DNA from 3 places in the Paenibacillus bovis genome. Region 1 is predicted to be linked to each of the others. Evidence: predicted binding sites of a transcription regulator. Region 1 holds the regulator's gene; each other region holds the start of a gene.
The links. Region 1 encodes Rex, which represses fermentation and respiration genes when NADH is low (regulators of the CRP and FNR family bind a similar motif). Its sites were predicted from a motif close to TTGTGAAATATTTCACAA; they were not measured.
Positions count from the first base shown of each region.

Region 2: a site for Rex is predicted at 1,093-1,110, ahead of AR543_RS22995 (TorD/DmsD family molecular chaperone). Genes of this name have one in related genera too.
Region 3: a site for Rex is predicted at 1,001-1,018, ahead of nirB (nitrite reductase large subunit NirB). Genes of this name have one in related genera too.

Region 1 covers NZ_CP013023.1:3,872,513-3,874,720, forward strand. Annotated here, with positions in the region: gene AR543_RS16430 (amidohydrolase) at 1-1,090, opposite strand, end outside; gene AR543_RS16435 (redox-sensing transcriptional repressor Rex) at 1,071-1,730, opposite strand; gene dinG (ATP-dependent DNA helicase DinG) at 1,727-2,208, opposite strand, start outside.
Region 2 covers NZ_CP013023.1:5,348,129-5,350,336, forward strand. Annotated here, with positions in the region: gene AR543_RS22985 (1-phosphofructokinase family hexose kinase) at 1-2, shown strand, start outside; gene AR543_RS22990 (hypothetical protein) at 6-188, opposite strand; gene AR543_RS22995 (TorD/DmsD family molecular chaperone) at 411-1,079, opposite strand; gene mobA (molybdenum cofactor guanylyltransferase) at 1,358-2,026, opposite strand.
Region 3 covers NZ_CP013023.1:1,624,435-1,626,642, forward strand. Annotated here, with positions in the region: gene AR543_RS06965 (alpha-keto acid decarboxylase family protein) at 1-683, shown strand, start outside; gene nirB (nitrite reductase large subunit NirB) at 1,177-2,208, shown strand, end outside.

The sequences.
Region 1 (2,208 bases):
TTCCTACTGCAAATACGCCTGTATTATCCAGGAATACGGATTTGGCACCATATTCGGTACCCATGCGCAGAGCTTCCAGGGCAGGAACAGCGGTTGGATCACCAGATACTCCTTTGTGGATCAATGCTGCAAGGCGCATTTCTTCAAACATATCCAGATTGTTGTTACTGGCTGGACCGTCTGTACCCAGAGATACCACCACGCCTGCACGCAGCAGATCAGGTACACGTGCTACACCACTCGCCAGCTTCAGGTTGCTGCCCGGATTATGGGAAATGGTTGCTTTATGGGCAGCCAGTTTCTGAATTTCTTCATCGGTCAGATGAACGGCATGAGCCAGCAAAGTAGGACGAGTGAATACACCCAGTTTCTCCAGATGATCTACCGGACGCAGACCATAGTCGCGTACGTTCTGTTCTACCTCTGCCACTGTCTCGGACATATGCGTATGCAGAGGCACATCCAGATCATGAGCAGCCTGTACGAATTTCTCGATAAATGCCGGCGGGCAAGTATACGGCGCATGTGGAGACATCATGGTTGTGATGCGGCCATTTGCCTTGCCATGCCAGTCACGTACGAATTGTACAGCTTGGTTCAGCTTCTCGTTCTGTTCTTCTTCAGAGCACAGACCAATAACGCCGCGCATCAGTACCGCACGCATACCCGACTGCTCTACCACTTCGGCCACACGTTCAGAACGGTCATACATATCGAGGAATGTCGTTGTACCGCCTTTGAGCATTTCCAGAACAGACAATGCTGTACCGGTGTAGACATCGTCACTTGTAAATTTGGCTTCCATTGGCCACATTTTCTCCTGCAGCCATACCTGCAGAGCCAGATCATCTCCATAGCCGCGCAGCAGGGACATCGCCGCATGACCATGACTGTTAACCAGACCCGGGATAAAGAACTGATGTCTGCCATCCACGATGGTCATGCCTTCCTGGTCAGCAGGCTCTTCTTCGCCCAGATAAGTAATCACATCGTTCTCGATGACCATATGTCCGTACAGTACCGATTTTCCTCCATGGGAAGCTGCAAAGATCCCGTTTTTGATCATCCATTTACTCGGTGAGTTGTTCATTCGTCTCTAATTCCTTTCCATCTTCAAGGTAGTAGGCCAGACTCAGCAGATCGGTAGTGAAATCTGCCGTATGCACACGCACATGCGGTGGTGTTTTCAGGATAATCGGCGCAAAGTTCAGAATCGCCTCGATACCTGCTTCGATCAGCTGATCAGCAACACGCTGTGCTTCGGTATTGGGTACGGTAATAATACCAACCCGGATATGCTTGGACTGCACAGTCTCGGACAGTTCATCAATCGGTTGCACAGTCAATGTATTAATCTGGGTGCCTACTTTCGGTGTATACGAATCAAACACGGCTACAATCTTCATCGTTTCCTGCAGATAGGCATTATAATTTGAAAGCGCATGTCCCAGATTACCTGCTCCGATCAGAGCAACATTGATCTGCTGATCCAGCTTCAGGATATGACGTATTTTCTCAATCAGATACGATACATCGTAGCCAATTCCTTTACGGCCAAAATCACCGAAATAGGCAAGGTCCTTACGAATCTGGGCCGGATTGAGGTCCAGTTTTTGTCCCAGTTCCTGCGAAGATACAGTGGGTACCTCACGGGTATGCAGCTCGTTCAGGTATCTTAAATAGACAGGTAATCTTCGCACGACCGCTTCTGATATTTTATCGGATTTCATGCTTGCTCCCCCTCTTGATTTGCAGCATCCTTTTCGTTCTCACGATGGCTCAGCCATTCCGCAATACGGGGAACCATTTGCTGCGTAGGCATATGTTCCATTTTGGGACCGGGCAGCGAATACAAGAAGTGCTTGCCATAATACGATTCAATGACCCGGGTATCATAGATAAGCACAATACCGCGGTCATTCGCTGTCCGGACCAGTCTGCCAAAGCCCTGTTTGAACCGGATAACTGCCTGTGGTACAGATAATTTCATAAACGGGTTTTTCTTTTCTTTTTTGAGCCGTTCACTTTTGGCTTCGACCAGCGGATGATTCGGCGGCTGGAACGGCAATCGCACAATCGCCAGACAGGTCAGTGCTTCTCCGGGAATATCCACGCCTTCCCAGAAGCTGCTCGTACCCAGCAGTACACAGGCCGGATGATCCTGGAAGCGTCGGGTCAGCTTGGTCCGGCTGCCTCCATCTACACCCT
Region 2 (2,208 bases), 1.5 Mb from region 1:
GAGGCTCAGGGGACATTTGTATGTGAACCAAATCGTACATCCATAAAAATCTCACCGGTATCATCATCACGGATAACAAAGTTGATCTCATCAGGAACCAGCTCCCGAAGTGCATACTGCCGGGCCCAGTCCAGCGATGGAAATTCCCTGACCTGCTCGAGTGACTTGACGACAATTTTGGACTTCAAGCATCGATACGTATGCAAGGCGGTATTCCCCCTTTAGTTATCATTGGACAGTACTTATCGGTTTGACGCCTTTTTAAGATGAATTTGGCAAATATACATATTCAGATAACAGAGAATAGATAATAGATCATCTCATAAACGTCTATCCGTCTTGCACTGCATCATTCGGCTGCTTTAGGAATAAAAAGAGAAGAATCGGCTGTCCGATCGGTATCGCAGCGATTAGCGGAATAGCTGCTGCTCGGCGGCGTACACACGCAGATTATGCAGATCTTCATTCAGATAAGCAGATACGGTCTCCGCCCAGGTCTGATACAGCGTATGATCGGCTGCGGCATCCAATTCGCGGCAGAATGCCGGTACCCATGGCAGCATATAGTTTTCCAGGAAATCCGCCTGTGCCTTGATTGCCGCATGCAGCTCCAGTCTATTGCTTTCGTTCTCGGCCATGCGCTCTGCCAGCAATGACATAAATTCCAGTTCAATGCCGATATGATCATCCGTTTCCTGATCCATCTTTTTAAAAGCAATACCTGCCCGTGCATAAATAGAATTCAGCGTAGCTTCATAGCTCCAGCGCTCCTGCGCACTGAGCAGATATTCCGATGCGCGCGGATGATGCGGCAGCCGCTGTTCGGTGAACAGCTGGTCATACTGCACACACTCATCATAGGCATATTGAATAATATTGGTCAGGGGTATATTCTCAAGCATGCTAATCAGCGGATTGCTCTGTCCGGATAGAATCCGGATGCGTCCGGCTTCCTTGCGCCATTCAATCAGCTTGGATAGCGTAGGACGCCGCTGCAGCATTTCGCTCAGCAAACGGTAGGTCATGACCCGGCTGTACAACCAATCTGTCTTCATGCATGTTTCCATCTTTACTGTCATGAGAATACACTCCTTGTGATATTATTCACTTATCATATGTCAGCGCTTGCAACATAGCTACCAATAACGGTAATGAACGACTTGTCAGCGTTATCTGTCTACATTTATATATCGGATTCTGGAAGAATTGGATACTGTATTTCTTATTTTTATTGTACCCGAATTTGGTATAAATAGGGGGCGAATCGCCATACGTTCATAAAATAGCCATGTTTACCGGCTGATCCGCTCCTTCTGTTTATACCGGGCTGCTGTATCTGTCTGTGTATCCTTACTGCTTAATAAAGCTCCCTATCGCTATCCATCTGCTGCAGAGCGAGCTGATAGGATGCAGGATCATTCATATTGTGCAGGCACCAGGGAGACAGATCATCCCCATTCGATTCGCTGCGCTGTGCAAGCAATTGCTCCAGCGACAGTTCGGCAACCTGATGCTGTTGCAGCCAGTCCATCACCCTGAGCTGTTTGCTGTGAAGCGCAGTCTCCAGCGAGGCATACACACTGCGATGGTATACGGCATACAGCGGATGGTGGCGTCCTTCGTAAGTAGGCAGAACGATCTGTACCGGCACATCTTCTCCAGCTACCGAATGAACATGCTCCAGCATGATCTCCAGCAGCCGTGTACTGGCAAAAGGCAAATCGCAGGCACTGAGCACATACCACTGCGCATCCAGACTGTTCATACCTGCATACAGTCCCGACAAAGGTCCCTGACCCGGAAATGAATCTTCGGCAATTGGCAGCTGCAAAAAGTCATAATTGCGATCTGCAGGTGCTGCCAGACCAAGCTGTGATACGCATGGCTCCAGTGCCGACACTACGCGCTGGATCACATAGCTGTTCCCGATTTTCAGCAGGGCTTTGTCCGTGCCCATACGTCGCGATTGTCCACCAGCCAGAATAATGCCGGCAGTATCGCTATACTTCCTTTCTTTTCGCTTCATGCTTGTACTCCTTTGAATTAGGCTTTTGGATAGGCTATTCGGTTAACGGTTGGATTAGCTCCATATGGAACGGTTTTCTGATTCTCTATCTTCCTCCTAACAGTATACTGCATGATCGCTTTTGCCCGGTGAATATCCGGGATATCCCGCTGATCACAGGCGGATGATTGCAAAAAGGTGAA
Region 3 (2,208 bases), 2.2 Mb from region 1:
TCGAGCTGGGCTGGATGAGCATGTCATCTGTGCCAGAGATGTCATTCCCTTATGACGAGCAGAAGGGTCAGCTGGAGGAACCGCTGAATACAAGCTATTACTATCCACGTTTTCAGCAGATGATCCAGGAGAACGATATCGTTATTACCGAGACAGGTACGTTGTTCTACGGAATGTCCCAGCTGCGTTTGCCGCATCAGGCGATGTATATCGGTCAGGGCGGCTGGCAAAGTATCGGGTACGCGACACCTTCTACATTTGGGGCGAGTATAGCAGCTCCGGATCGCCGGGTGCTGTTATTTACGGGAGAAGGATCCATGCAGCTGACCGTGCAAGAGCTGAGTTCCATGCTGGAATACGGCTGCAAGCCGATTATTTTCGTCCTGAATAATGGTGGCTATACGATCGAGAAATACCTGAATGTCAAAGAGGAAGTAGCCAAGCAGACGTATAATGAAATTCCCGTCTGGAATTATACGCAGCTGATCAGCACCTTTGGCAGAGAAGCCTATACTGCCCGTGTGACAACAAATGGAGAACTGGATGAAGCGATTCGCCAGGCCGAACAAGAGCAGCAGCATCGTCTCTGTCTAATCGAGATGATCGCGGGCGATCCGATGGATGCACCGGATTATATGAAGAAAATCCGCGAGTTTATGCAGGAACAAGAAAAGCAGCAGTAAACGGCGTATCTTTTCAACCGTTCAGCAGCTGGTGACGCATAGCATCGAATCATATCAATCGAATCATATTATCAAGGAAAAACACTTCTCCGATTGGAGAGGTGTTTTTCTTTTGGCTGCGGCTATGATGACATAGGGGTGTCACAGTAATTTTGGATTATGTGTGATTGTAATCACTCGTTTATGAAAATTCATGAGCTATATTGAAAAAGAGTCAATATCCAATTATTGGATTTTTTTAAAACAGGTTTTGTCTGACGGTGAGCTCACAATCATTCGACAAATAAATCCTAAAAAATTGCATTAAATTTAAATCATTGTGATCTATGTCACATCTGAAAGCTGACATCGTAGGTATACTGAGAACATAAGAAAACATTTAATTTTAAATAATAAAGATTGTGAAAATGATAACATGATATGGAAGTAATATCCATTTGAGCTGGATAGGCTGATCGATAAAGAGACAACAGAGAACACAGGAGGAATCCATATGAACACAACACGCGAACGCTTGGTACTGATAGGAAACGGGATGGCAGGGGTAGCAACACTGGAGCAGATTATCAAATTGGGCGGTGCCTACGACATTACAGTCATCGGCAGTGAGCCACATCCTAACTACAACCGGATCATGCTCTCTTATGTACTGGAAGGCAGTCAGACGATTGACGATATCGTACTGAACAGCCATGAATGGTATGAAGAGAATCAGATTACACTGCATACCGGTGTAACAGTGACCGCTATCGATTCGGACACACACATGGTCGTAACCGATAACGGCATGCAGATCCCTTATGACAAAGTCATTATCGCTACTGGTTCCAAGTCGCTGATCCTGCCTATTCCCGGTCACGAAAAGCAGGGTGTTGTCGGATTCCGTGATATCGCGGACTGTCATCAGATGCTGGAAGCAGCCAAAAACTATCGTACCGCAGCGGTTATCGGTGGTGGTCTGCTCGGTCTCGAAGCCGCCAAAGGTCTGGTCAGTCTGGGCATGGATGTAACTGTGGTTCATCTGATGAACGATCTGATGGAACGTCAGCTCGATTCCGTAGCGGCAGCCATGCTGAAAAAGGAACTCGAGAGCCAGGGCATCAAATTCCGCATGGGCGCACAGACAGCCGAGCTGCAGGGCGGCGAACGTGTCGAACGCCTGCTGTTCAAGGATGGCTCGACGCTGCAGGCTGACTTTGTCGTCATGGCAGCCGGTATTCGTCCGAACATCGAAGTGGCAAAAAACAGCGGTATCGAAGCGGCGCGTGGTATCCTCGTGGATGACTATCTGCGTACCTCGATGGACAATGTCTATGCCGTCGGTGAATGCGTACAACACCGTGATACCTGTTATGGTCTGGTAGCGCCGCTGTTTGAACAAGGGATGGTACTTGCCAAGCATATCTGTGGCAGCGAATGCCAGCCTTATGAAGGTTCGACCGTATCGACCAAGCTGAAAATTTCGGGCGTTGATGTATTCTCGGCAGGCGTATTTATCGAAAATGAACATCAATCCGTGATCACT